Regions from separate parts of the Streptomyces sp. NPDC048275 genome, predicted to be linked through region 1. Evidence: riboswitches for the same ligand, from Rfam matches in the RefSeq annotation. Region 1 holds a riboswitch; each other region holds the start of a gene.
The links. A riboswitch is a leader RNA that binds a small molecule or an ion and turns the genes downstream of it on or off. The one in region 1 is predicted to bind thiamine pyrophosphate.

Region 1 (7,145 bases):
TCCGCCCCACACCGCCCGGAACTCGCCGCTGTCGGCCAGCGGCTCAACCCCGAACAGCTGCGCACCATGGCGCTCAACGCCACCGCGCTCATCACGGCGGCCGCGGCGACCGAGTACGCGCACTATGTGAAGGTCCGCGAGGAACTGCGCCAGCCGACGCCGTCCCCCCCGACCGTGAGTGAAGAAGCCGGCTCCACGGAGTCGGGCACGACCGCGATGGGGCTCGCCACCACCATGGGGGAGGTGGCCGAGACCGCCGGAGCGGGCGTCATGGCCGTCGTCGCGGTGCTCGCCCCCGTCCTCGCCGGAACAGCCGCGGCGATCTTCCTGATCGTCGGTTACATCCTGAAGATGCTCAACCCCGAGCCGACGTTGGCCAAGACTCTCCTGACCACCGGCTGGGTCTTCGGCGCGGTCGCGGCGGCCGCGACGCTGGCCGCCGCGGTCGGGCTGCTGCTCACCGCGCTGCGCGACGGCTCGTCCTCGCTCCAGGCCGGAGCACACGGCGAGCGGAACGCGGAGGTGTCCCGGGCCAGGGAAGCCTGGCGCCTGGCCCTGCTGGAGCGCGGCATCATGCCGTTCCTCCGGGAGGCACTCGCCGATCCGGGTACGGCGGCACTGGGTCGTCCGTCCCCGACGCCGACCACCGGCCGCATGCCGCAGCTCGGCTACAACCGGCCGGGGTTCAGCAGCCCCGAGGGCGGACCCGCGGCGGGCCCGCGCCCGAGCTTCACCAGCCCGGACTTCACGAGCCCGGACTTCGGAGGACCCGAGCACCAGCCGGAGTGACACCCGCCGGTCCCACACCGGAGCGACGGCTCAGCGAACACTGGGACGACGGGCTCGGCAGACACCGCGGTGACGGGAAGGACCGGGGCCCGCGCTGATGCAGCGCGGGCCCTGCCCCGTGCGCGGCACACGCTCGTACGCTCCTCGGCGAGCGGGCTCAGACGATGCCCAGCTGCCGGGCCGCGGTCACCCAAGCCGGGAACTGTGAGAGCAGCCGGTCGTACAGCGCCGGGTCCGGGACACGGCTGATGTCGTCCACGGCGAAGAACCCGACGTTGTCGACGCGTCGTCCCGGCAGGGTGTCGAACCGCTCCAGCACCCCGTAGTTGGACCGTCCCAGACCCACGAACTGCCAGAAGATCGGCTCATCCACCGCTTCCAGCAACTCCTTCTCGATCTCCCTGTTGCGGTAGACACCTCCGTCGGAAAAGAAGAGCACCAGCGTGGGGTCAGCGGCCGGATGCTCACGAACATACGAGCGAACCTCCGCGATCGCCTTCTGCTCCTCGTTCTGGATACCGACCGCCCGCATGTCCACCTGCCCCGGCAGCAGGCCCTTCCGCGGCTTCTTGCGCCGGAACAGGCTCAGCTCGCCGACCTTGACATGGAGTTCGAGCCACTCGGGCAACTCGCCCAGCCTCAGATCCGGCAGCCGGGCCGCGTTGGAAGCGAATGTCCACGCCTGCATCACACCGTCGTCGTCCAACTGCGCGGCCACCGCAGCCATCCGCTCCACCACGTCGGCCACGACGCCCTTCGAGTAGAGGAAGGACATGGAACCGGAAGCATCGAGGATCAGCACGACACGCGCCGTGACACCCACCGCACCGTGCTTCCGCAGACTGACGGCCACCTGCTCCTTGCGCAGTGAGAGCCGCTTGCGCATATCGACGGGCAGCTGCTCCTCGCCCTTGCTGAGGCTTGCTGCAGACGGTGTTGCGGTGGGTGTGGGTGCGGAGGGGCCCAAGGACGCGGCGGACACGGGCGTTGCCGCCGGCCTCGGGGGCATCTGCGGCGTCGGGGGCGTCGACGGGATCTGCGGGGCAGGCCCGGGGATCCCTGGCGTAACCGCGGCCGAAGCCGCCGGAGGGGTTGCAGGGTGGACCGGAGACGCATCCATGGACGCCTCCTCATCGACGCTGATGCCGAAGTCGGTTGCCAGGCCCGCGAGTCCGGACGCATACCCCTGTCCCACGGCGCGGAACTTCCACTGACCGCCGCGCAGATACAGCTCACCCCCGATGAACGCCGTCTCCGTCGTGGCCTCCATCTCGAAGCGCGCGACCTCCTGCTGCGTTCCGGCGTCCAACAGCCGCAGCGTCAGTCCGGACAGCTCACCGAAGGTGCCACCGTCGGCCGAGGCGCACAGAACGACCCGCTCGATCTCCGTTTCCAGGGCGCGCAGGTCCACTTCGACCGTGTCCGTCGTCGCATCGGCATCCCGCCGCTTGCCGAGATGGCGTACGGCGCGGGAGGCATGCTGCGGCTGGTTGTAGAAGACGAAGTCGCCGTCGTCCCGCACCCGTCCACCCACGCCGAGCAGCAACGCCGACGCGTCCGCGTCCGGTGCACCGGCTCCGCCTCTCCAGCTGAGCACGGCCTGCAGTGCCCCAGCGGTGACGGGAAGATTGGCGCCCTTGCTCATGGCTGTCGATGTCATGCGCCCAGTCTGCCGAGAGAACGCGGCCACGGAGCCGCTCGATGCACAAACATCCGCTTCGACCGGCCCACGGACACACTCACCACATACCTGCGCCTCCTCAAAGGAGACAGCAAAGGATTCAGTTTCGGCAGAGGCCGCCGCACGCCCCCTGACCGCGGTCGAGCGGCTGAGGAATGCCCAACGAAACTGAACTATGGCGGTGCTTCCTGGTCGACTGCCCCAAGGAGCACCGCCGTTCCAGCAATCAGTCTGTCAGCGGCAGGTAGACCCTGTTCCCGCTCGCCGCGAACTCCTTCGACTTCTGGAGCATCCCCTCGGCTACCTCCTCCGCCGTCGCCCCAGCGGCCGCCGTACCACCGAACCGCTCCGTGATGCTTTGGCTAATCTTCATGCTGCAGAACTTCGGGCCGCACATGGAGCAGAAGTGCGCCGTCTTTGCCGGCTCGGCCGGCAGGGTCTCGTCGTGGAACTCCCTTGCCGTATCCGGGTCCAGGGCCAGGTTGAACTGGTCCTCCCATCGGAATTCGAAGCGGGCGTCGGACAGCGCGTCGTCCCATACCTGCGCACCTGGGTGCCCCTTGGCGAGGTCGGCTGCGTGGGCGGCGATCTTGTAGGTGATGACGCCGGTCTTGACATCATCACGGTCAGGCAGGCCCAAGTGCTCCTTGGGCGTGACATAGCAGAGCATGGCCGTGCCCCACCAGGCGATCATCGCGGCACCGATGCCGGAGGTGATGTGGTCGTACGCCGGCGCGACGTCCGTCGTCAGCGGGCCGAGCGTATAGAACGGAGCTTCATCACAGATCTCCTGCTGAAGGTCGATGTTCTCTTTGATCTTGTGCATCGGGACATGTCCCGGGCCTTCGATCATCGTCTGTACATGAAAACGCTTCGCGATCGTGTTGAGTTCCCCGAGCGTCCTCAACTCCGCGAACTGCGCCGCGTCGTTGGCGTCCGCGATCGACCCGGGTCGCAGCCCGTCGCCCAGAGAGTACGTGACGTCGTAGGCGGCGAGGATCTCGCAGAGTTCCTCGAAGTTCGTGTACAGGAATGATTCCTTGTGGTGCGCCAGGCACCAGGCCGCCATGATCGAGCCGCCGCGCGAGACGATGCCGGTCTTGCGGTTCGCGGTGAGCGGCACGTACTGCAGGCGTACACCCGCATGGACGGTCATGTAGTCCACGCCCTGCTCGGCCTGCTCGATAACGGTGTCCTTGTAGATGTCCCAGGTCAGCTCCTCGGCGTGGCCGTCGACTTTCTCCAGGGCCTGATAGAGCGGCACCGTGCCGATAGGGACAGGGGAGTTGCGCAGGACCCATTCACGCGTGGTGTGGATGTTGCGGCCGGTGGACAGGTCCATGACCGTGTCAGCGCCCCAGCGGGTTGCCCAGGTCATTTTCTCGACCTCCTCCTCGATGGAGGAGGTGACAGCGGAGTTGCCGATGTTGGCGTTGACCTTCACCAGGAACCGCTTGCCGATGATCATCGGCTCGATCTCCGGGTGGTTGACGTTCGCGGGCAGTACCGCGCGGCCGGCGGCGATCTCCTCACGGACGATTTCAGGGTCGACGTTCTCGCGGATCGCCACGAACTCCATCTCGGGCGTGATCTCGCCGCGGCGAGCGTATGCGAGCTGTGTGACCGCCTCTCCGGGACGGCCCCGGCGCGGCTGGCGCGGCCGCCCCGGGAAGACGGCGTCGAGGTTGCGCAGGCCCCCGCGCGGCGAGGTGTGCTTGATCCCGTCGTCCTCAGGACGGACGGGACGACCCGCGTACTCCTCGGTATCACCGCGGGCAGTGATCCAGTTCTCGCGCAGCGGCGCCAAGCCCCTGCGTACGTCGGTGTCGGCCGTCGGATCGGTGTACGGACCGGAGGTGTCGTACAGCGTGACGGACTGCCCGTTGGTGAGGTGCACCTGACGGACCGGCACCCGTAGGTCGGGGCGAGAACCCCCGACGTATGCCTTGTGCCAGCCGATGGACTTCCCGGCCTCCTGCGGCTGTTCGCCCTGGCTGGAGGCAGGCGTGCGTACGTCCTTGTTGGTCATGAGACCTACTCCCTACGCCGGCATTACCCGGTAACAGGTTCAGCGGTCGACGCAGCGGCTTCCGTCTGCCGATGTTTCATGTGAAACATCGCTAAGACGAAGGTCAGCGCCCTCTCAGCCCGGTGCTCCGAGCTCCCGCGTGTGCAAAGGTGCCTCCACGCTAGCGTCATATCTGGCGCGGTGAACAGAGGGCCTCCGCCGTTCTTGCGATGATCGGTCGGTGACCACATCGCAGAAGCCCTCGTTCCCACCGCCCGAGCCGCCGCGCCGACCCGGCTCCGGTGACGGCCATGGACATGGCTCCGATAACGGCCACGGGCATGGACCGGACGGCGACCGTGGCCCCGGGCCCGGAGATGGGCACGGCCCCGGAGACGGACACGGATCGGGCGGCGGGCACGGATCGGACCACTCTCACAGTCACAGCCATGGCCCCGCCGCGCCTGTCTCCAAGCACCTGCGCAAGGTCATCGCCGCGGTGCTGATCCCCTTCGCCGCCGCGGTCTTTGTGGGTCTCCTGGTGCTCTGGCCCGGTGGTGCCCCGTCTCACGAGCGCACCGGCGTCGGCTTCGACCGGCAGACCCAGCAGGCCACCGTCACCAAGGTCGACAAGGTGGACTGCAAAGCCGTCAACGCGTCGGGGGAGACCCCGACCGGCGCCACGTCCACCGCCGAAGGCTCCTCCGCCCAGCAGCAGGCGACGGGCGACTGCAAGAAGGCGACGATCCGGGTCGACACCGGCAAGGACAAGGGCCGTACGTTCACCGAGATCGTCCAGCCCGACCAGTCACGGCAGTTGCACCAAGGCCAGAAGGTCGTGGTCGCATACGAACCCTCCGCGCCCAAGGATCTGCAGTACTCCGTCAGCGACGTGAACCGGAAGTTCCCCCTGGCGCTGCTCGCCGGGATCTTCGCCGTGGTCACCGTGGTGGTGGGCCGGATGCGCGGCGTCATGGCGCTGATCGCGCTGGCCGTCAGCTTCCTGATCCTGACGTTCTTCATCCTGCCCGCGATCCTGCAAGGCTCGGATCCACTGATCGTGGCGATTGTCGGGGCCAGCGCCATCATGCTGATCGCGCTGTACATGTGCCATGGCCTCTCGGCCCGCACGTCGGTGGCGGTGATCGGCACGCTGCTCTCGCTGGTGCTGATCGGCGTACTCGGCTCCATGTTCATCGGCTGGGCCGCGCTGACCGGCAACACGGACGACAACACTGGACTGATCCACGGCTTGTATCCGTCCATCGACATGAGCGGTCTACTGCTCGCCGGCGTCATCATCGGTTCGCTCGGTGTCCTCGACGATGTGACGGTGACACAGACGTCCGCGGTCTGGGAGCTGCACGAGGCCAATCCGACGATGGGCTGGCGCGGTCTGTACCGCGCGGGCATTCGGATCGGCCGCGACCACATCGCGTCGGTCGTCAACACGCTCGTCCTGGCATACGCCGGCGCCGCGCTGCCGCTGCTGCTGCTCTTCTCGATCGCGCAGAGCAGTGTGGGCGCGGTCGCCAACAGCGAACTGGTCGCCGAGGAGATCGTGCGCACTTTGATCGGCTCGATCGGTCTCGTCGCCTCAGTGCCGGTGACCACCGCGCTGGCCGCCCTGGTGGTCTCGGCGGACCGGCCAGGGGGCCCTGCCGTCCCCGTGGAGCCCGCCGGGAGCAGGACTCCGGTGCGTGGCGGGAGGGGGCGCCGCCGCAAGCGCTGAAGCCTCCTGGCACGCCTCACTTGTGAGGAAGCGTTACTCCACTTGGGGGTACCAGAGCGCTGTCAGCCCGCGCTCTGCTCCTCCGCGAGGATCCGGTCCAACGCCTCGTCGAGGTGGGCGTCGAAGTCGGCCAGCGAACGCTCCTGCCCCAACGGCACCAACTTGTCCGTGCGATCGAGGAATGCCACGAGCGGCGCCGCCCCGGACCGGAACAGCGCGTGGTCGCTGCCCACCTGAAGCCGGATCAGCACCTCGCCGAACGCGTCCGGATCGGCGGGCGCGATGTGCACATCACCGTCGCCGCACGGCCGGCCCACGCCGTCGATCAGCAGCTCCCGCCCGAACGCCCAGGTCACGGGCGCATCTCCGGGCAAGTGGAAGGTCAGCCGCACCGCGTAGGGATCACAAGTCTCGTATCGCAGCTCCACCGGAATACGGAAGGAGAGCTCCTCCGACACGAGGAAGCTCATCATGATCTCTGCCTGTACCGACTCGCGCATCGCCTACCCCGTCGTTTGCCGTCGACTGGCCAGGAATCATCCCCCTGACACTGCCGAAATCTTGCTCAACGTACACAAGAGATCACAAGGAGTGAGTTTTCAGATGCTGATAGAGATCGCGAGTGACCCTAAAAGCCTGCCGATCTCACCCTGCAGCTGCCGTGCCGCGGGTAGCAGTCGATCGGCTTGGTGAACAGGCAGAGAAATGGCCAAAGTCGCGGCAGTTGTGCCGGCTGTGAGGGGGAGAGCGGCGCAGACCGTGCCCAGCGCGTACTCCTGCCGCTCGATGACGGGCTCCATCCGCCCCGTCCGCTCCAGGCGCCGCAACAGACTGGCGTTGTCACGCACCGTGTACGGAGTGATCGACTGCACCGGATAGCGATCGAGGTGATCCCGGCGGGCCTTCTCGTCCAGCTGGGACAGCAGACACTGGCC
Region 2 (7,145 bases), on a different contig from region 1:
TACGGCGCGCTGACGCCGATCAACCAGCTGGCCTCGTTCGCGGTACCCGAGCCGCGCATGGCCGTGGTGACCCCGTTCGACAAGAGCGCGCTGCGCAACATCGAGCAGGCGATCCGCGACTCCGACCTGGGTGTCAACCCGAGCAACGACGGCAGCATCATCCGAGTGGTGTTCCCCGAGCTCACCCAGGAGCGCCGCAAGGAGTTCATCAAGGTCGCCAAGACCAAGGGTGAGGACGCCAAGATCTCGATCCGCTCCGTGCGCCGCAAGGCGAAGGAGACCATCGACAAGCTGATCAAGGACGGCGAGGTCGGCGAGGACGAGGGCCGCCGTGCGGAGAAGGAGCTCGACGACACCACCGCGAAGTACGTCGCTCAGGTGGACGAGCTCCTGAAGCACAAGGAAGCGGAGCTGCTCGAGGTCTGATGAACGACTCTTCCTGGGGGGCGCCGCCACAAGCCGGGTACTGGGGGCCGTCCGCGCAGGGGCCTGTCCAGGGGGCAGCCCCGGCGGGTCCCACGTACGATGCGCATCACGCGCAGCACACTCGGCCCATGCCCATCGTGCCCGATGACGTACCCACACATGGCGGAGACCAGGATGACAACCGTGGGGCCGCTCGGCTGAGCGGTCCCACGGTCCGCGACGACACACCGCAGGCGGCGCCCTATGGGGCCCCCTCGCACAACCCGCAGAGTCCGCAGGAGCCCATGCCCAGCGCCGCCCCACAGCCCGCCCCCGCACCGCAGAAGAAGAGCGCGGGCCGCGATCTGGGTGCCGCGATAGGGGTGGGCGTCGGGCTCGGTGCGGTGATCGTCGCGTCGTTGTTCGTCGTCAAGGCCGTGTTCGTCGGTGTGGTGGCGGTCGCCGTGGTGGTGGGCCTGTGGGAGCTCACGTCAAGGCTCGAGGAGCGCAAGGGCATCAAGGCGCCGCTCGTGCCGCTGGCGGTCGGCGGAGCGGCGATGGTCGTCGCCGGTTACGTCCGGGGTGCCGAGGGCGCGTGGGTGGCCATGGCGCTCACCGCGCTCGCGGTCCTGGTCTGGCGGATGACCGAACCGCCCGAGGGTTACCTCAAGGACGTCACGGCGGGGGTCTTCGCGGCCTTCTACGTGCCGTTCCTGGCCACGTTCGTCGCGCTCATGCTCGCCGCGGACGACGGCCCGCGCCGCGTTCTGACGTTTCTGCTGCTGACGGTCGTCAGCGACACCGGTGCGTACGCGATCGGCTGGCGCTTCGGCAAGCGCAAGCTGGCACCGCGCATCAGCCCCGGCAAGACCCGCGAGGGTCTGATCGGAGCGGTCACCTTCGCGATGGCCGCGGGTGCGCTGTGCATGCAGTTCCTGATAGAGGACGGCACCTGGTGGCAGGGCCTGCTGCTCGGCCTCGCGGTCGCGGCCAGCGCCACGCTCGGCGACCTCGGCGAGTCCATGATCAAGCGGGACCTGGGCATCAAGGACATGGGTACGCTGCTGCCGGGGCACGGCGGCATCATGGACCGGCTGGATTCCCTGTTGCCGACGGCACCGGTGGTGTGGCTGCTGCTGGTGATCTTCGTCGGCTCCGGCTGATCCGTACGACGGTCCGGCAGCTTCTCCAAGGCGCGGCTGACCTGCGGTTGTGATGGTGGCGAGGGCTCGTTGTCCACAGGACGGCGAGCCCTCGCCGTATGTCTGCGAGGCGGCGAGCGGGCGCGGATCGGATCCCGCCGTCGATGGGCCGGGGGTCAGTGAGGGCCCAGACCGCCGCCGCCGAAGGAGCCGGTTCTGCCCTCGACCCAGCGTGGCGGCTTCTTCAACGGACTCGTGCGGTTCGGCGTGTGGGCCAGCTCGTACGGGGTGAGAGCGTGTTGGTCCTTGGTCACCTTGGGGACCTCGGCGGGCTCCCGGATCTCCCGGGTTTCCAGGACCGGGCCGTCCGCGGGAAGGTGCGGCTGCTCCTCGGGGCGTGGCAGGCGCTCGCCGGCCCGTATGCGGCAGCCCAGCCAGAAGCCGCCTGCCAGCAGTGCCAGGACGGCTATGGCGACCCCGAACAGCGCAAGGCTGATGAGGCCGCTCGGCTCTGCGATCTGCATCGATGCGATACTCATACAAGGCAAATACCCTCAAATTGCCCCATGAATCAACCGTCCTGATCGCGCCGGGCGTCGGTGGACGCCTCGCCCGCGGCGTGATCGCGAACGCCTCGGTCCGCTGGGCGGCGTCGAGGACGCGCCGGCGTTGCACGCGATACGTCACCAGCGTCCGGATGGTCCTCCAGGGCGCCTCTGACCTGCGGCTTTGATGGTGAGCTCTCGTTGTCCACAGGGCGGCGAGCCCGACTCCGTGTGTCTGCGACACTGGTAGGGCCATGCCTAAGCCCGGAGAACTTACTTTTGTCGCGCCGCGCGGAGCCAAGAAGCCGCCGCGGCACCTTGCCGATCTCACGCCTGCCGAGCGTAAAGAGGCCGTCGCCGCGATCGGTGAGAAGCCGTTTCGCGCCAAGCAGCTTTCACAGCACTACTTCGCGCGGTACGCGCACGACCCGTCGGAGTGGACGGACATCCCGGCCGCCGCGCGCGGCAAGCTCCAGGAGGCACTGCTTCCCGAGCTGATGACGGTCGTGCGGCATCTGTCGACCGACCAGGACACCACCCGCAAGACTCTGTGGCGGCTGTTCGACGGCACGCTCGTGGAGTCCGTGCTGATGCGCTACCCGGACCGGGTGACCATGTGCATCAGCTCCCAGGCGGGCTGCGGGATGAACTGCCCGTTCTGCGCCACCGGCCAGGCCGGTCTCGACCGGAACCTGTCCACCGGTGAGATCGTGCACCAGATCGTGGACGGCATGCGGGCGCTGCGGGACGGCGAGATCCCGGGTGGCCCGGCGCGGCTGAGCAACATCGTCTTCATGGGTATGGGTGAGCCGCTCGCCAACTACAAGCGGGTGGTCGGCTCGATCCGCGCTCTCACCGACCCCGAGCCGGACGGGCTCGGGCTCTCGCAGCGCGGTATCACCGTGTCGACGGTCGGACTCGTCCCCGCCATCCACCGGTTCGCTGACGAGGGCTTCAAGTGTCGGCTGGCCATCTCGCTGCACGCACCGGACGACGAGCTGCGCGACACCCTCGTACCCGTCAACACGCGGTGGAAGGTGCGCGAGGTGCTGGACGCCGGATGGGAGTACGCGGCCAAGTCGGGGCGCCGGCTCTCCATCGAGTACGCCCTCATCCGGGACATCAACGACCAGGCGTGGCGCGGTGACCGGCTCGGGCGGCTCCTCAAGGGCAAGCCCGTGCATGTCAATCTCATCCCGCTGAACCCGACCCCGGGTTCGAAGTGGACCGCCTCGCGGCCCGAGGACGAGAAGGCGTTCGTCGAGGCGATCGCGGCCCATGGGGTGCCGGTCACGGTCCGGGACACCCGGGGCCAGGAGATCGACGGGGCGTGCGGTCAGCTCGCGGCCACCGAGCGGTAACCTGTGCTCGGTACGTACATCTTCATATTCCGACAGGGGAGCGCCACAGCGCTGAGAGTGCGGTAGCCGGAACACCGGTGGGCCGCAGACCCTCAGAACCTTGCCCAGGTCATTCTGGGTAGGAAGTTCGGGCATCACTCAAGCTGTTGCGCCCTGCCCGGGAACCTCCCACGGTTCCCGGGCAGGGCCGCGTCTCTTCCTGGTCATCCCAGGAGGAATTCAGTGAGCATCAAGAGGACGATCACGGCCGTGGGTATCGGCCTGGGCCTGGTCACGCTGTCCGCGTGCGGGTCCGCCGACAGCAGCGACGCCGGGGACTCCAAGACCGTGACCCTCGTCAGTCACGACTCCTTCGCCTACTCCAAGAGCGTGCTGAACGCGTTCGAGAAGGAGTCCGGCTACAAGGTCAGGATCCTCAAGGACGGGGACGCCGGGCAGGCCGTGAACAAGGCCGTCCTCACCAAGGACAACCCGCAGGGCGACGTCTTCTTCGGCGTCGACAACACCCTGCTGTCCCGTGCGCTCGACAACGGGCTCTTCCAGCCGTACGAGGCGAGCGGCTCGGACCGGATCCTCCCGGAGTACCGGGTCGACCAGGACAAGCACCGGGTCACGCCGATCGACTCCGGTGACATCTGCGTCAACTACGACAAGAAGTACTTCGCCGACCACAAGCTGGCCCCGCCGACCTCCTTCGACGACCTGATCAAGCCCGCGTACAAGAACCTGCTCGTCACGGAGAACGCGTCCACCTCCTCGCCCGGCCTCGGCTTCCTGCTCGGGACCGCTGCCGAGTACGGCGACGAAGGCTGGCCCGACTACTGGAAGAAGCTGAAGGCCAACGGCGTGAAGGTGGTCGACGGCTGGGAGCAGGCGTACAACGACGAGTTCTCCGGGTCGGCCGGCGGAAAGAAGGCCAAGGCCGACCGGCCGCTGGTGGTCTCCTACGCCTCCTCGCCGCCCGCCGAGGTCATCTACGCCGACCCGAAGCCGACGACCGCGCCGACCGGGGTCGCGAGCGGCACCTGCTTCAGGCAGGTCGAGTACGCGGGGCTGCTGAGCAACGCCAAGAACACGAAGGGCGGCAAGGCGCTCATCGACTTCCTGGTCTCCAAGAAGTTCCAGGAGGACATGCCGCTGAACATGTTCGTGTACCCGGTGGTCGAGGGCGCCGAGGTGCCGGCCGAGTTCACGCAGTTCGGTCCTCAGGCCAAGGACCCCGAGACCCTGGCTCCCGCCGAGATCGCCGACAACCGTGACCAGTGGGTCAAGTCGTGGACCTCACTCGTACTGAAGTAACTGAAGTACTCGAAGTGGCTGAAGTGCCCCAAGTGGCTGAAGTGGCGGAAGCAGCCAAGGCGTTGCCCGACAAGCGCGGCAGCGCGGCGCGGCTCGGGCTCATGGCCCTGCCCGTCGCGTTCTTCGCCGTCTTCTTCGCCTACCCCGTCGCGGCCATCGTGGCCCGGGGCCTCAAGGTCGACGGGGTCTGGCAGTTCGGGCGGATCGGCGAGGTGCTGGCGCAGTCCGACATCCGGCACGTCCTGTGGTTCACCACGTGGCAGGCGCTCGCCTCGACGGCGCTCACGCTGCTGATCGCGCTCCCCGGCGCATATGTCTTCGCGCGCTTCGATTTCAGGGGCAAGCACGTCCTGCGGGCCGTCGTCACCGTGCCGTTCGTGCTGCCGACCGTCGTCGTCGGTACGGCGTTCCTGGCCCTGGTCGGCCGGGGCGGGCTCCTGGACCAGCTGTGGGGCGTACGTCTGGACACCACTGTGTGGGCGATCCTGCTCGCGCATGTGTTCTTCAACTACGCGGTCGTCGTACGGACCGTCGGCGGGCTCTGGGCGCAGTTGGACCCGCGCCAGGAGGAGGCCGCGCGGATGCTCGGCGCCTCCCGGTTCGCGGCCTGGCGCAAAGTGACGCTCCCGGCCCTGAGTCCGGCCGTGGCCGCCGCCGCGCTCATGGTCTTCCTCTTCACCTTCACCTCGTTCGGTGTGGTGCAGATCCTCGGCGGGCCGACCTTCTCGACCCTGGAAGTCGAGATCTACCGGCAGACCTCGGAGATCTTCGACCTGGCGACGGCGGCCGTGCTGACGATCATCCAGTTCGTGGCCGTGGGCGCGATCCTCGCCGTGCATGCCGGGACCGTACGCCGCCGGGAGACCGCCCTGCGTCTGGTGTCTCCCGAGGTGACCGCGCGCCGGCCGCGCGGGGCCGGGCAGTGGGCGCTGCTCGCGGGGGTGCTGGCGAGCATCGCCGTCCTGCTCGTCCTGCCGCTCGGCGTGCTGGTCCAGCGGTCCTTCGACACCCCTGGCGGCTATGGATTCGCCTATTACAGGGCGCTGACCTCCGCTGACAGCGGCATTTTCCTGGTCGCGCCGATCGAGGCGATCGGCAACTCGCTCGCCTACGCGCTCGCCGCCACCGCCATCGCCGTGGTGATCGGCGGTCTGGCGGCCACCGCGCTCACCCGACGGGCCGGTCGTCTCGTACGAGGTTTCGACGCGCTGCTGATGCTGCCGCTCGGCGTGTCCGCCGTGACCGTCGGATTCGGCTTCCTGATCGCGCTCGACGAACCGCCACTGGATCTGAGGTCGTCCTGGATCCTGGTGCCGCTCGCGCAGGCGCTGGTGGGCGTGCCCTTCGTCGTCCGCACCATGCTGCCCGTGCTGCGGGCGGTGGACGGACGGCTGCGGGAGGCGGCGGCCGTGCTCGGGGCGTCGCCGTGGCGGGTATGGCGGGAGGTCGATCTGCCGATGGTGCGGCGGGCGCTGCTGATCGCGGCGGGGTTCGCCTTCGCGGTGTCGCTGGGCGAGTTCGGGGCGACGGTGTTCATCGCGCGGCCCGACAATCCGACGCTGCCGGTCGCGGTGGCCCGGCTGCTCGGGCGCGCGGGCGACCTCAACTACGGCCAGGCGATGGCCCTTTCGACGATCTTGATGGTGGTGTGCGCGGTGGCGTTGCTGCTCTTGGAACGTATGCGCACCGACCGGACGGGGGAGTTTTGATGACAAGGCTCGTCAAAGAGGCGCAGGCGGAGGTGAGGGCGAAGTCGGGGAACGCCCTGCTGAGGATCGAGGCGGCGACCGTACGCTTCGGCCGGCGGCCCGTGCTCGACGCCGTCGACCTCGAGGCCGCCGAGCACGAGATCGTGTGCGTGCTCGGGCCGAGCGGCAGTGGCAAGTCCACGCTGCTGCGGGCGGTGGCCGGGCTCCAGGCGCTCGATGACGGACGGGTGCTCCTCGGCGGACGCGACCAGGGCGGCGTGCCCGCGCACCGGCGCGGCGTCGGGCTGATGTTCCAGGACCACCAGCTCTTCCCGCAGCGGGACGTGGGCGGCAATGTCGCCTTCGGGCTGCGCATGCACGGCACGCCGAAGGACCGACAGGCCGTACGAGTACGGGAGGTGCTGGATCTGGTCGGGTTGCCCGGAGCCGCTTCCCGGGCCGTCGCCTCGCTCTCCGGCGGCGAGCAGCAGCGGGTCGCGCTGGCCCGGGCGCTCGCGCCGCGCCCCCGGTTGCTGATGCTCGACGAGCCGCTCGGCCAGCTCGACCGCTCGCTGCGCGAACGGCTGGTCGTCGAACTCAGAGAACTCTTCGGCGAGTTGGGCACGACCGTGCTCGCGGTCACGCACGACCAGGGTGAGGCGTTCGCGCTCGCCGACCGGGTCGTGGTGATGCGCGACGGACGGA
Region 3 (7,145 bases), on a different contig from region 1:
AGGGCCGGTCCGTGCCCAGTGCGGCGGTGTGACGGACCAGGTCGAGGCCGGGTGCGTGGCGGCCGGGCTTGGTGGGGGTGGGCCAGCAGGGGCCGGTGCAGAAGTAGTCCACACCCTCCTGGACGGCGGCGGCCTGGGCCTCGGACTCGGCGTGTGTGGAGCGGCCTATCAGTACCTCGTCACCGAGGACGGCGCGGGCCGCCGGGACCGGGAGGTCGCCCTGGCCCAGGTGCAGGACGTCGGCGCGGGCCGCGTGGGCGACGTCCGCACGGTCGTTGACCGCGAGGAGCTTGCCGTGGCGGGCGCAGGCGTCCGCGAAGACCTGGAGGTGCTCCAGCTCCTCTGCTGCCTCCATACCCTTGTCGCGCAGCTGCACGATGTCGACGCCGCCCGCCAGGACCGCGTCCAGGAACTCGGCCAGGTCGCCCTGGCGCTTACGGGCGTCCGTGCAGAGGTAGACGCGGGCGTCGGCGAGCCGGGTGCGGGCGGTGACGGCGTTCTCGGGCATGCGTGTGTCCCCCGTGGTGCGGTGCGTACGGACCACGTCGACCCGGGGTGGTCCGGGGCCGATCGTGGTCCGTACGCCGGACGGTTGTCGGATCAGACGGCGAGCGCCTGGGCGCGGCGCTTCACCTCCGTGCCGCGATTCTCGCTCAGAGCCTGCGCGGGGGTGCCGGGCAGGGTCGGGTCGGAGGTGAAGAGCCACTCGAGCATCTCTTCGTCGGAGAAACCGTCGTCCCGCAGGAGCGTCAGGGTGCCGGACAGGCCCTTGACGACCTTTTGCTCGGCCCCGTCGATGAAGGCGGCGGGGACGTGCAGCGCGCGGTTCTCACCACGGCGTACGGCGATCAGCTGGCCCTCCTTGACCAGCTGCCGGACGCGGGTCACCTCGACATCGAGCATTTCCGCGATGTCGGGGAGGGTGAGCCAGGCGGGGACGAGAGCATCGATCTTTGCGTCAATCTCGGTCACGGGACAAGCCTGCCATCCCCGACTGACAGTCGGTACCCGAGCACCCTCCGAGCCGGGTTCCTGTGACTGGTCGAGATCCATGTCACCTGGTTGCGATATCTGCCACCGGCGCCCAGTTCGGCGGGCTGCCATCATGCTGAGATGGCCCACGACATAGTGTTCTTCCTCGCTCCCGACGACGAGTCTGCCGCTGCGACGCGCCGGGGGGACCTGGTCAGGCCTTTGAGTCTGTGAGCTGCCGTTTCATTGAGCCGGACAGTGCCATCGCGGAGTGGGACATGTACTTCAAGGAGCCCTCTGCCGAGGTCCCGCCGATTGAGCAGCTCCTTGGGTGGTCGTGGCCGGAGTGGGTCACTGCCCCCTTGAACGATGGCGTTGAGGTGTTCGCTCTGCCGCAGCGGTTGACGCTGGCGTTGGCCAACGCCAGCTCCACCGAGCTGGAGGAGCTGGCAGGTCGCTGGACCGCGAGGCTCAGGTCTGCCGACGGGGACGATATGACCGACGATGATCTACTGGCGGTCCTGCAGGGAGTGTCCCGGCTAGCGGCGTCTGCGGTGAGCACGGGTGGTGGCCTCTACAGCTGGAGCGTCTGACCGTCCGGTGGAACCTCTTCGGGCAGTGGCATCGCCATCGGCTTGGGCGACAACCGGGCTGAAAAGTCGGATCAGGTGACAACAAGGCCGACCATCTGGTGACAAGCAACGTGCCCACCGAGCTGCTCAAGCCCAGGTCTGCTGGTGAGCCGCTGACATCTATCTCGACCAGTCACAGTTCCGAGTCGCGCAGATCGCATACGTTTTCGATTGCCCGCACCGCTACGCCGTCGCGTCCTTCAGGGGGCGGGACGGATCCGACAGCAGTTCCGGGTTCATCGGCGTACCCGCCTCGATCAGGCGGCGCCCCTGGGCCAGGTCCCTGGGCCGGCCGACGGCGAGGAGGGCGACGAGGCGGGCCTCGCGGAGCCAGCAGACCGTCCAGCCGGCGCCCGACGGGTCGCCGCGCCAGATCGTCGTGTCGGCGAACGCATGGTGGCCGGCGTACTGGACGAAGCGGCCGAACTGCTCGGACCAGAAGTACGGGACCGGGTCGTACGCCGCCGGCACCTCGCCGATGATGTTCGCCGCCACCGTGCGCGGGCCCTGCAGGGCGTTGTCCCAGTGGTGGACGAGGAGTCGCTCCTCGTACCGTCCCGAGGGGAAGGAAACGCAGTCGCCCACCGCGTAGACGTCCGGCACGGAGGTGCGCAGGTGCGCGTCGGCCACGACCTCGCGGTGGGCCCCGAGCTCGATGCCTGAGTCGGCGAGCCAGTCAGTGGCGGGGCGGGCGCCGATACCGACGACCACGGCGCCGGCGGGCACCCGGGAGCCGTCGTCCAGGATCACCGCGCCGGGCTCGACGCTCTCCACGCGCGCGTGGGTGCGCAACGACGCCCCGCTGTCGGCGTACCAGGCCGTCATGGGGTCGGCCACCTCGGCGGGCAGTACCCCGGCCAGCGGCCGGTCGGCGGCCTCGACGACGGTCACCGCGCACCCGGCCTCGCGCGCCGCGGTGGCGAACTCCGCGCCGATCCAGCCCGCCCCGACGACCACGATGTCGTGCTGCCGGGCTAGCACGGGGCGCAGCCGCTCGGCGTCGTCCAGGGTGCGCAGCAGATGGACGCCGGGTACGCCCTGCGCGCCCGGCAGCTGGATCGGTTCCGCCCCGGTCGCCAGGACCAGCACGTCGTACGGCACCGGCCCGGCCTCGGTGTCCAGCTCATGGTCCGCGGGGCGCACGCCCAGCGCCTCGCAGCCGAGCCGCAGTTCGATGTCCAGTGCCTCGAAGTCGACGTCGAAGGCGGAGCCCTCGGCCTTGCCGAGCAGCACCGCTTTGGACAACGGCGGGCGGTCGTACGGTTGGTGGGGCTCGGCGCCGATCAGCGTCACGCCGCCGGTGAAGCCCTTGTCGCGCAGGGCCACCGCGGTCTGCACTCCGGCCATGCCCGCGCCAACGATGACGACCTGCCGTCCCGTACGCCCCTGTGCCTGCGTCTGCTCGCTCACCTGATCACCATAGACACCTGAAAATCCGTCAGTCAGCGGACGTGCTCAGTGACCTGTTCCACATTGCCCGTCGAACGTGCGATCTGTTCGACCTGTTCGACCTGTCCGGCCTGCTCCACCTGTTCCACCACGCTCGTCCCACTGCCCGCCTGAGACTCCCACTCCCAGGTCTCCTCCAGGCGCAGCCGCCCGTCGGGAAGCTCTACGACGAGCGACACGCAGTGCCCCGAGGACGTGGCGCCGCCCCGCTTCAACTGCACGTACCGGAAATCGAGGCGGTCGCCCTCCCGCGTCCCCACGAGATGGCCCCGCACGACATCCCCGCCCGCGTACTCGGCCCAGATCTCGCCGTCCCGCTCGTGATAGGCGAACCGGGTGCGGGTACCCACCTGTCCCGGCGCCTGATCGGCGACCGGGGCGAGGACGAGTCCGTCGAGCGAACGGGCCATGGACGGAGGCTCCCTTACTGAGACATACGGCAGCGGGCTACGCTAGCCAACGTGCTGCATCTCCCGGGGGACGCCCCCCGGACCCCAGCACAGAAAACCACTCGCGGGAGCCCGGACGCACCGGGCTGAGAGGGAGGCTGGCGGCCTCCGACCGTACGAACCTGATCCGGGTCATGCCGGCGAAGGGAGGGGCTGGACGCCCATGTCGCCTACACGTACACATACCTCAGACGTCCTTGTCATCGGGGGCGGAATCATCGGTCTCGTCACGGCCTGGCGGGCCGCTCAGCGCGGGTTCGCCACCGCGGTCGTGGACCCCGAGCCCGGCGGCGGAGCCGCGCGCGTGGCGGCCGGAATGCTCGCCGCCGTCACCGAGCTGCATTACGGCGAACAGACCCTGCTGGGCCTGAACCTCGCCTCCGCGCGCCGTTATCCCGACTTCGTGACCGAGCTCACCGAGGCGACGGGCCAGGATCTCGGCTACCGCCGGTGCGGCACGCTTGCGGTCGCGCTGGACGCCGACGACCGCGCCCATCTGCGCGAACTGCACGCCCTGCAACAGCGGTCGGGGCTCGACTCGGAGTGGCTCAGCGGTCGCGAGTGCCGCCGTCTGGAGCCGATGCTCGCGCCCGGTGTGCGCGGCGGGCTCCGGGTCGACGGTGATCACCAGATCGACCCACGGCGGCTGGCGAAGGCCCTGGTCACAGCGTGCGAGCGGGCCGGAGTGAGGTTCCACCGGGCGTGGGCGGAGCGGCTGACCGTCGTACGGGATCGGGCCGCCGGGGTCGTCACCACGGACGGCGACCGGCCGACGGCGGGGCAGGTGGTGCTCGCCGCGGGAAGCCTCAGCGGGAAGCTCGCGGGCGTCCCCGACGACGTACTGCCGCCCGTGCGTCCCGTGAAGGGGCAGGTGCTGCGGCTGAGCGTGCCGCAGCGGTACGCGCCCTTCCTGAACCGGACCGTGCGGGCCGTCGTGCGCGGGAGCCAGGTCTATCTGGTGCCGCGCGAGAACGGCGAGCTCGTCGTGGGCGCCACGAGTGAGGAGCTCGGCTGGGACACCACGGTGACCGCGGGCGGGGTCTACGAGCTGCTGCGCGACGCCCATGAGCTGGTCCCCGGGATCACCGAGCTGCCGCTCACGGAGACGCGCGCCGGGCATCGCCCCGGTTCGCCCGACAACGCGCCGCTGCTCGGGCCGACCGGACTCGAGGGGCTCCTGCTGGCCACCGGCCACTACCGCAACGGCGTCCTGCTCACGCCCGTCACCGGGGACGTGATGGCGCACGTCCTGACCACGGGGGAGCTCCCCGATGTGGCCCGCCCCTTCACCGCCGCGCGTTTCAGCGCCGCCGCCGTCCGCACGGAGCAGCCCGCATGAACATCTTCGTCAACGGAGAGCGGCGCCCGATCGCCGCCGACACCGCCCTCGACACGCTCGTCGCCACCCTGACAGCGGCCCCGTCCGGTATAGCCGCCGCACTCAACGAAACCGTCGTCCCGCGCGCGCAGTGGTCGTCCACGTCCCTCTCCGAGGGAGACCGTGTCGAAATCCTCACCGCCGTCCAAGGAGGCTGACCCATGGCCGACGATCCTTTTGTCCTCGGGGGTACGACCTTCTCGTCCCGTCTGATCATGGGTACGGGGGGTGCGCCCAGCCTCGATGTCCTGGAGCGGGCGCTCGTGGCGTCCGGCACGGAGCTGACGACGGTCGCGATGCGACGCGTGAACCCTTCGGCGCACGGGTCGGTGCTGTCCGTGCTCGACCGGCTCGGCATTCGCGTGCTGCCGAACACGGCGGGGTGTTTCACCGCGGGAGAGGCCGTACTGACCGCCCGGCTCGCGCGCGAGGCGCTCGGTACCGAGCTGATCAAGCTGGAGGTCATCGCCGACGAGCGCACGTTGCTGCCCGATCCGATCGAGCTGCTGGAGGCGGCGGAGGTGCTGGTCGACGACGGGTTCACGGTGCTGCCGTACACGAACGACGACCCCGTGCTCGCGCGCAGGCTCGAGGACGTCGGGTGCGCCGCGATCATGCCGCTCGGGTCGCCCATCGGGTCCGGGCTCGGGATCCGGAACCCGCACAACTTCCAGCTGATCGTGGAGCACGCGCGCGTGCCGGTGATTTTGGACGCGGGGGCCGGTACGGCGTCGGATGCGGCGTTGGCGATGGAGCTCGGGTGTGCGGGTGTGATGCTCGCCTCCGCTGTGACGCGGGCGCAGGAACCGGTGTTGATGGCGGAGGCCATGAAGCATGCGGTGGACGCTGGGCGGCTTGCGTGGCGTGCGGGGCGGATTCCTCGGCGGCGCTTTGCCCTGGCCTCGTCTCCTGAGGAGGGCGTGGCGCGGTTGGATCCCGAGCGGCCTGCCTTCTAGCCTCCGGCGCTGCGGTTTTTTCTCGCGCCCGCGCACCGCCCGTTTCCGGTCGATCGGAAGGTGGGCGTCGCCCGTGGGGGCAGCTCGCCGTCGGCGGGTGCGGCCTGCGTTGTCGTGGACGGGGGGCGAGGTGCGTCACAGGTCCGCTGCAGTCCCGGGCCTGTACGGGCCGAGCGGGCAGCGTTGACAGTGGCGGCTCGTACACTCGCCTGCGTGGATACGACCCTTCAGGACCCGCTTGTCGGGCGCGTGCTCGACGGCCGCTATCGCGTCGACGCACGGATCGCGGTCGGCGGGATGGCCACGGTCTATCGGGCCCTGGACACCCGCCTCGACCGCGTGCTCGCGCTCAAGGTGATGCACCCGACTCTGGCCGCCGACGGCTCGTTCGTCGAGCGGTTCATCCGGGAGGCCAAGTCGGTGGCCCGGCTCGCGCACCCCAATGTGGTGCAGGTCTTCGACCAGGGCACGGACGGGTCGTACGTCTATCTGGCCATGGAGTACGTCGCCGGGTGCACCCTGCGCGACGTGCTGCGCGATCGCGGGGCACTGCAGCCGCGGGCCGCGCTGGACATCCTGGAGCCGGTGCTGGCCGCCCTCGGCGCCGCGCACCGCGCCGGGTTCGTGCACCGCGACATGAAGCCGGAGAACGTCCTGATAGGGGACGACGGCCGGGTCAAGGTGGCGGACTTCGGACTGGTACGAGCCGTGGACACCGTCACGAACACGACGGGGGCCGTTCTCGGCACCGTGTCGTATCTCGCTCCGGAGCAGATCGAGCACGGCACCGCCGACACCCGCGTCGACGTCTACGCGTGCGGCGTCGTCCTCTACGAGATGCTCACCGGCGACAAGCCGCACTCCGGGGACTCCCCCGCCCAGGTGCTCTACCAGCACCTCCACGAGGACGTACCGGCTCCGTCGGCCGCCGTGCCGGGGATGGCCTTCGCCCTGGACGAGCTGGTCGCCTCGGCGACCGCCCGCAACCCCGAGGTGCGCCCGTACGACGCGGTGGAGCTCCTCGGCCAGGTCCTTCAGGCGCGGACCGGGCTCACCGCCGAACAGCTCGACGCCGTGCCGCCCCGGGCGCTCGCCTCGGGCCACGGCAACGCCGAGGACCGTACGAGTGTGATCCCGCGCTCGCTGTCCCTGCCGCGGCTGCTGCCGGTGAACGAGCACGACGAGAACGACGCTGCCGCACTCAACCGGACCAGCCGGTTCGAGCACACCAGCCGGTTCGAGTCCGGGCCGCCCCCGGCGTCGCGGCGCGCCTCGCGCCCCCGGAGCGGGATGCCCGCACCGCGGCGCG
Region 4 (7,145 bases), on a different contig from region 1:
ATCGGGGGCATGGTGGTGTCACTCCGTACGGGAGGGGGTGAGGGGGATGAGGGGCGCGGGTCAGTGGCGCGCACGCAGCGGGGCGTACACCGCCAGGGCCACCACGAACGCCACCCCGTAGGCGAGGTCGGCGCCGTGCAGGGCCTGCGCGACCGGGCCGACGTACAGGCTGGTGCTCATGAAGGGCACGGCGGCGGCGAAGGCGGCGACGAACGCCACCAGCGCGGGCCACCACGGCAGTGGTCGCGCGCTCTCGGTGGGCAGGTCGACCGGTGCGCCGCCGCGGGCCCTGGCCCGCAGGAGCCAGTCGACGGCGACGATCGCGACGAATCCGGGGATCCAGTAACCGACGAGCAGCAGGACGTTCTGGAAGCGGCTCGTGGTGTCGGCGGCGTGCATCCACAGCACGAGCGGGAAGCCGAGTGCGGCGGCCAGCGCGGCGGCGAGCGGACGCGGCACACGCAGCCCCATGGTCTGCAGCGCGAGCGAGCCGCTGTAGTCGTTCATGGCGTTGCTGCTCAGGGCGGCGAGCGCCACGGCGAGCAGGCCGAATGCTCCGAGCGCGCCGCCGCCGAGCAGTGTGTCGACGCCCCGGGCCGTCTGGTCGGTGAAGACGGACGCGCCCCACAGGCCGAGCGCCTGGACGGCCACGAAGGACACGCCGATACCGAGGAGGGTGCACCAGAACATGCGCGGGCGGGACGCCGTACGGGGCAGATAGCGGCTGAAGTCGCTGGCGTACGGCGCCCACGACATCGCCAGGCTGAGCGCGATGGTGCAGGTCAGAACGAAGGCCCCGGCCCGGTCGGCGCCGTGCACGGTGGCGGCGGCAGCGGGGTGGGCGCCGTTCAGGAGCTTCACCGACAGGGCGGCGAAGGCGGCGGCGAGGGCGAAGGTCATCACGGTCTGGAGCCGGTGGATCGCCTCGTACCCGAGGACGCCGAGCGCCCCCTGTGCCGCCATCATGACCAGGACGCCCAGCCAGAACGGCCAGCCGCACAGCTGAGCCAGGGCGTCCCCGCCGAAGAGACCGATCAGCGCGTCCCAGGCGATGGAGGACAGCCATTGCAGGGCGCCCGGCACCACCACGGCCCGCCCGAACGCCAGCCGGGCGAGCGGCAGCTGTCCCGCGCCGGTCTGGCTGCCCCAGGTGCCCAGATACGCAGTCGGCACGGCGCCCAGCAGGGTACCGAGGACGACGGCGACGAGCGCGGTCGAGAAGTCCAGGCCGAGGGCGATACCGACGGTGCCGGTGAACACGCCGGTCATGGTCAGGTTGGGGGCGAACCAGACGGTGAACAGGCGGCCGGGGCTTCCGTAGCGATGGTCCTCCGGTACCGGGGCGATTCCGCGCGCCTCTACGCGCAGATCACCGGGTGCGGCGGGCATCCGCCCGTCGAAAACGCCTTGCGGGCCCCCGACGGCCACCTCATTACGGGCGTACGGCAACGACATGAGACATCCCTCCGCCAGTCCTAACTGGTTCAGGTTCAACGGGTGTGATCTCAGCCCTCGTGCGGGGCACCCCGTGTCCGGTTCGGCGGTCAGGATAGCCCGGTCCGCGCCCGCGCCCCACCGGAGGGGCTCGCAGCGAGAGGTCCGGGGAGGCGGATCAGGAATCGACGCGCGGCTCCCAGCCCTCGTACGCCGCCGTCAGCAGCCCCAGCACACCGTTCGCGGTGACCTCGCGGGGGTTGGGGTACGCCTGCCCGGCGGCCTCGGCCGCGGCCACCGCCAGGTCCGCCTCCTTCAGGCCGAGTTCGGCGAGGGAGCGGGGGGCGCCGAGGCTTCCGGCCAGGTCGCGGAGCGCACGGGGGACATTGTCGGTGCCGAGGGCGCGGGAAAGGGCGGTGATCGCCTGGGGTGCGGCCGGCGCGTTGTACGCGAGGGCGTACGGGAGGACCACCGTGTGTGTCTCGGCGTGCGGCAGGCCGAAGGTGCCGCCGAGGACGTGGCACAGCTTGTGGTGCAGGCCCATGGTGGTGGCGCCGAGGCAGGCGCCGCAGAGCCAGGCGCCGTACAGGGCTCGACCTCGCGCCTCGAGGTCGTCGGGGGCGACGGCGAGGAGCGGCAGGGCGCCCGTCATCGCGCGGACGCCCTCCTCGGCCATGAGCGAGACGAGCGGCGAGACGTCGGGGGCGTACAGGGCTTCGACGGCGTGGGCGAGCGCGTTGATGCCGCTGGTGACCGTGAGGGGGACGGGGAGCGAGAGGGTGAGTTCGGGGTCGTAGACGACGCTACGGGGCTGGACGGCCGGGTCGCGTCCGGTGCGCTTGGCGCCGTGCTCGGTGAGTCCCCAGACCGGGGTCATCTCGGAGCCGGAGTAGGTGGAGGGCACGGCGATCAGGGGCAGGCCGGTGCGCAGCGCGATCGCCTTGCCGAGCCCGATCGCGGAGCCTCCGCCGACCGCGACACAGCCGTCGGCGCCCACCGCGCGCGCCACCTCGACGGCCCGGTCGGCGACCTCGACGGGTACATGCATCCTGGCCTCGGTGTGCAGCCCCGCGCAGGCGTCGCCCAGCGCGTCCGCGACCGCTCGCGCCGTGGCCTCGCCGCGGCTGCCGCAGATCACCAGCACCCTGTGCAGACCGAGCCGCGCGACCTCACCGGGGGTCGCGGACACCGCTGCGCCGGGCCGGAAGACGACGCGGGCCGGCTGAGTCTCGTACGAGAAGTCGAGAGGGGTGTTCATGGGGTTGTTCATACCGGCTCCAGTACGAGGTCGAAGCGGGCGTACTCCCGCGGGTGATCTTGTCAGGGCCGCAACGCCCCGGGCGACGTCGTATCGCGAGTCGCGTGGCTAGACGCCCGGGTCCAGGAAATGGAAGCCCGGCTGGGGATATCTGAGGAATTCCTGCTGGGAGGCGGGTGCGGTGTAGGCGCCCGCGAGGGAGAACACGACGCGGTCGCCGGCCCGCAGCCCCGGCGCTCGGGCATGCCGGACCAGAACGTCCTTCGGAGTGCTCAACTGGCCGGTGAGGGTGACCCGTTCCCTCCGTACCGCCGGTCGCGGCCAGAGGTACGGCCACAGTTCCACTTCGAGTACGGACCAGGGCTGGTCGCGCTTCTTGGTCGCGGGGGTGCTCAGATGAACCGCGGTGCCGCGGACGACGGCGAAGTCCTCACTGGGGCCGTGCTCGACGTCCAGCACCTCGCTCGCGTACCAGCCGCAGTACGCGGTCAACGCGCGACCGGGTTCGATACGCAGCGTCAGCTCTGGGTGGACGGACGTGAGTTGGGCGAGTCCTTCGCCGTACGCCTTCCAGTCGAAGCGACGCTCGGGGTCGTCGTAGTCCACCGCCATGCCACCCCCAATGTTCACCTCAGTGAGGTGAAGGCCGTGCCGCGCGGCCAGTTCCGAAGTCCAGTCGACGATGGCCGCGGCGACCGCCAGGTGTTCCGGAGCGTGCAGCCCGTCGACCAAGTGCGCATAAACACCGCGGAGTTCGAGGGCCGGATAGCTGCCGTCGGTGAGCAGGCCGATGATCGTCTCCGCCTGCGCCGGGTCGAGGCCGGAACGGGTGCGGCGGCGGTCCGTCGCGAGGTCGCTTCCGGCGAGCAGGCCGTCGGCCACCGGGAGGTTGAAGCGCGGCAGGACCGCCACCTTGCTGTCCGGAGCGTGCCGCTGGGCCAGCCCGGCCAGCATGTACAGCTCGTACTCGCTCTCGACGTGGAAACGGGTCACGCCCCGCTCCAGCGCGGCCGCGAGCTCCGTCGGAGTCTTGTCGGTACCGCCGAAGGCCAGCGGACGGTCCGGTGCCGCTCGGGTGACGTAGGAGAGTTCGCTGTCCGAGGAGACCTTGTAGCCGTCGACGTACGGGCCGAGGGCGGTCAGGATCTCCGGTTCCCGGTTGGCCTCAGCCGCGTAGTACAGCTCGACACGCTCGGGCAGGGCGTCCCGCACAAACGCAGCGTGTGCACGCAATGCCGCCAAGTCGTACACGTAGGCCGGTAGTTCGGTGGGAGGCAGGGTCAGGATGCGGTCGCGCACCGCAAGCGGGGGTGTGGTCATGAGGAACTCCGGGTCGTGTGGCGCAGGATATCGGTGGCACCCGGGGAGGGAGGCGAGCGGCCCGGCGACGAGGCGGACCAAGCGGCGCGCGGCCCGGCGACCCGGCCGGACGGCAGGCGGAGGCGGCATCGGCATCGGCATCGGCATCGGCATCGGCATCCTGGCGAGCACAAACGCCCCGGAGCGTTACACGTGCCACAGGAGGCGCAAGGATCACCGGGGCCGTGGTGTCCCGCTCCCGGTGCCCGGCCCGTCGGCTCCGGCGGAGCGTGTCGGGAATGCCGACCGCTCGTCCGGTTCGGCACGGTGGTGGGGGACCAGGAGACGCGCGCCGTCGCCTTCCGGCTCGCCGGCGCCCACGCTCGCGGGGTCGGCGCCCTGTGGCATTTCACGATCATCCTGTTCCGCGACTCCATACCCGAGGCCTCGCTACGATCTCTACCCGGTGAGAGATCCGTCAGCACCTCGAGCCGCTCACGTAACGGGATGAACGACGTCACACCCGGCGAGCCGCGGCATCGTCGACGGCATGCGCAACGTGCGTCGGGGGGGGCCGGCCCCGAGGCGGCGGCTAGGACCTGTCCGGTCGATCACGGTGGAGGAAAGCAGCGGTGTGTGCGCGTCTCCGCGGTGATCGACCGGACAGGTCCTAGTTCCTCACGGCGACGAAGCCGAACAGATCGGGGATGCCGCCCGGGCCCGTCTCCACGGTCCGTATCACCCTCAGATCGGCCGCCACGGTGGCGTTGAGGAGGTCCGCGAGGGGGATGTGCCAGGCGCCGACCCGGGCGCGGACCCCGGCCGGATTCCACGCCTCGAAGCTGCGCGAGCGGTCGGCGTACCGCTCGTCGACCACGATCCTGGGCCGGTCGCTCCAGTCCGCGAACGCGCCGATGAAGCAGGGGTGCACCCCGAGGTGCACGAAACGCCCGCCGGGGTGCAGGACCCGGGCGGTCTCGCGCAGCACAGCGGCGTAATCGGGTACGTCGGTGCTGGCCAGCACGCACACGGCGGCGGGGAGGGAGCTATCGGCGAACGGAAGGGCTGACGCGTCGGCCACGGCGACCGGAAGCCGCTGCGCGGCATGACGCAGCTGCCCGGGCGAGAGATCCACTCCCACCGGTGTCCATCCCAGCCCGGCGAGCGCGGGCGCGTGGGCGCCCGTCCCGCAGCAGACGTCCAAGCACGGCCCGTCCCCCGGGCCCAGCAGATCCTGGATCGTGGCGTGCACCCGCTGGATGTATGGGCCGGCCGCGGGCGACATGAAATCGTTGTACCAGTCGGCGTGTTCGTCGTACAGCGCTGTCATCCCAGGAGTCATGCCGCCGACGCTACGGACGCGCCGCGGGTCGTGCGACCGTGTTCACCCAGGGCTTCAGACCACGCCGGAGGGCGTGGTCCTGCGGACACTCCAGTCGAAGCTGCCGCGACAGACCACCGTTCCCGCCGCGTCGGTGACCTCGGCGTGGGTGGCGGACCGCGCCCGGTCGGTCCGGCCCGACAGCAGGGGCAGCAGGGTGTGCCGGGCCTCGTCACCGAGGCGGCAGGCGGCCACCAGCCTCCCTCGTGCGGGGGCGAGGAATTCCAGGGAGGCTGCTCTGCCCAGGGGCACGACCCCCTGGAAATCGCCGTCGCCCGAGCTCGCGGCGATGATCGCGCCCAGCCCCACGGCGTCGACGAGGGTGATGAGCCCACCGGAGTGCAGCGAGCCGATGACGTTGGTCAGCGCCTGCGGTGTCTCCAGCGCGACCTCGGCCGCGCAGTCGGCGGCCCGGAGCACCTTGATCCCGGCCGTCCGGTGGGCCGGGACCGGCTCCAGCAGGGTGCGCGCCAGCGCCGTCATGTCCATCGCCGCAGCCTCGCACGGATTCCTTACGGCCGAGTGAACGATCGCGTGACTTGATTGAGGGACAACGGCCGACGGCTCTGCGGCAGGACGCCGACGGGTCCGGCGCGCGGCGATCCGGCGGTGCGGGCGGGCGTACCTGGGCGATCTGCCGCCGGAGGAGGCGGAAGGCGCGAAGGGCGGCGGTGCCTTGCCGGGGGGCGGGCGCGCTGTCGGGTGAGGCGGCTACCCGGTGAGTGTCTGGGTGCCGAGCACGGTGAGCAGCGCGAGGCGTTCGGCGTCCTCGGTGTCGGGAGCGGCCGTGTAGATCATGATGCGCAGGTCGCTGCCCGCCACGCTGAGCACATCGCAGTCCAGCGACAGGGGGCCCGCCTGCGGGTGATCGATGGTCTTGCGGGCCGCCTCGTGGTGGCCGACGGCGCCGGACTCCCACAGTTCGGCGAACCGGTCGCTGTTCGTGCGTAGTTCCGCGACCAGGCGCCGTAGCCGCTGGTCGGCCGGATAGCGGCCGACGGCCGCGCGCAGGTCGGCGACCAGCGCGGCCTCGAACGCGCGCAGGGACTCCGGTGTGTGCCGGGCCCGGGTGCCGGGGCCGAGGAAATGGCGCCACACGCCGTTGCGCTGGCAGCCACGCCATCCCGATGGATCGCCCATCAAGGCCGCGTACGGCGGGTTGGCTGTGAGGAGCGTCCAGGCGGCGTCGTAGACCGCGACCGGGGTTCCGGTCAGTCGGTCCAGCAGTCGCTGGACGCTCGGGGGGATGTACGCGGGTACGGTTTCCGGGCCCGGCGGGGCCAGCCCGGCCAGCCGGAACAGATGTGCACGCTCGGTTCCCGACAGCCGCAGGGCCCTGGCCAATGCCTCGACGACCTGCGCCGAGGGGTGGGAGGCGCGGCCCTGTTCGAGGCGGGTGACGTAGTCGACGGAGATCCCGGCCAGCAGAGCCAGCTCCTCACGGCGCAGTCCGGCCGCGCGCCGGTGCCCACCGGCGGGTAGCCCGGCGGCCTCCGGTGCCACCCGGTCGCGCCAGCGGCGCACCGCCTCGCCGAATTCCGCCGTCGCCATGCCCACCAGTGTGCACCGGCAACCGTGGATCAGCCTGGCACTGGCAGTCCCAGGAAGGCGGGACTCCTGGCTGACCGCCCCGACCGGCGGGAATCTGGAGGCATGACAACAACACTGATCACCGGAGCGAACAAGGGTCTCGGCTTCGAGACCGCCCGTCAGCTGGTCGCGGCAGGCCACACCGTCTACATCGGCAGCAGGGACGCGGAGCGTGGCCGCCAT

Region 2: another riboswitch for thiamine pyrophosphate. It lies ahead of AB0D57_RS12445 (thiamine ABC transporter substrate-binding protein); the one in region 1 lies ahead of thiC (phosphomethylpyrimidine synthase ThiC).
Region 3: another riboswitch for thiamine pyrophosphate. It lies ahead of thiO (glycine oxidase ThiO); the one in region 1 lies ahead of thiC (phosphomethylpyrimidine synthase ThiC).
Region 4: another riboswitch for thiamine pyrophosphate. It lies ahead of AB0D57_RS23910 (cytosine permease); the one in region 1 lies ahead of thiC (phosphomethylpyrimidine synthase ThiC).

Annotation. Positions count from the first base shown of each region.
Region 1 covers NZ_JBEZLR010000018.1:69,646-76,790, reverse strand. The annotation lists gene AB0D57_RS14030 (hypothetical protein) at 1-789, shown strand, start outside; gene AB0D57_RS14025 (VWA domain-containing protein) at 947-2,449, opposite strand; gene thiC (phosphomethylpyrimidine synthase ThiC) at 2,697-4,499, opposite strand; TPP riboswitch at 4,492-4,648, opposite strand; gene AB0D57_RS14015 (YibE/F family protein) at 4,720-6,210, shown strand; gene AB0D57_RS14010 (SsgA family sporulation/cell division regulator) at 6,273-6,710, opposite strand; gene AB0D57_RS14005 (IclR family transcriptional regulator C-terminal domain-containing protein) at 6,810-7,145, opposite strand, start outside.
Region 2 covers NZ_JBEZLR010000015.1:88,927-96,071, forward strand. The annotation lists gene frr (ribosome recycling factor) at 1-426, shown strand, start outside; gene AB0D57_RS12430 (phosphatidate cytidylyltransferase) at 426-1,568, shown strand; gene AB0D57_RS12435 (DUF6479 family protein) at 1,724-2,071, opposite strand; gene rlmN (23S rRNA (adenine(2503)-C(2))-methyltransferase RlmN) at 2,347-3,453, shown strand; TPP riboswitch at 3,478-3,596, shown strand; gene AB0D57_RS12445 (thiamine ABC transporter substrate-binding protein) at 3,676-4,752, shown strand; gene AB0D57_RS12450 (iron ABC transporter permease) at 4,854-6,461, shown strand; gene AB0D57_RS12455 (ABC transporter ATP-binding protein) at 6,461-7,145, shown strand, end outside.
Region 3 covers NZ_JBEZLR010000004.1:122,340-129,484, forward strand. The annotation lists gene thiE (thiamine phosphate synthase) at 1-508, opposite strand, end outside; gene AB0D57_RS04500 (Rv2175c family DNA-binding protein) at 601-972, opposite strand; gene AB0D57_RS04505 (hypothetical protein) at 1,251-1,565, shown strand; gene AB0D57_RS04510 (FAD-dependent oxidoreductase) at 1,788-3,014, opposite strand; gene AB0D57_RS04515 (hypothetical protein) at 3,047-3,463, opposite strand; TPP riboswitch at 3,557-3,668, shown strand; gene thiO (glycine oxidase ThiO) at 3,666-4,841, shown strand; gene thiS (sulfur carrier protein ThiS) at 4,838-5,038, shown strand; gene AB0D57_RS04530 (thiazole synthase) at 5,042-5,836, shown strand; gene pknB (Stk1 family PASTA domain-containing Ser/Thr kinase) at 6,050-7,145, shown strand, end outside.
Region 4 covers NZ_JBEZLR010000041.1:37,996-45,140, forward strand. The annotation lists gene thiD (bifunctional hydroxymethylpyrimidine kinase/phosphomethylpyrimidine kinase) at 1-11, opposite strand, end outside; gene AB0D57_RS23910 (cytosine permease) at 61-1,455, opposite strand; TPP riboswitch at 1,445-1,539, opposite strand; gene AB0D57_RS23915 (maleylacetate reductase) at 1,613-2,692, opposite strand; gene AB0D57_RS23920 (type III PLP-dependent enzyme) at 2,801-4,012, opposite strand; gene AB0D57_RS23925 (class I SAM-dependent methyltransferase) at 4,662-5,333, opposite strand; gene AB0D57_RS23930 (DUF4442 domain-containing protein) at 5,388-5,861, opposite strand; gene AB0D57_RS23935 (helix-turn-helix transcriptional regulator) at 6,084-6,923, opposite strand; gene AB0D57_RS23940 (SDR family NAD(P)-dependent oxidoreductase) at 7,026-7,145, shown strand, end outside.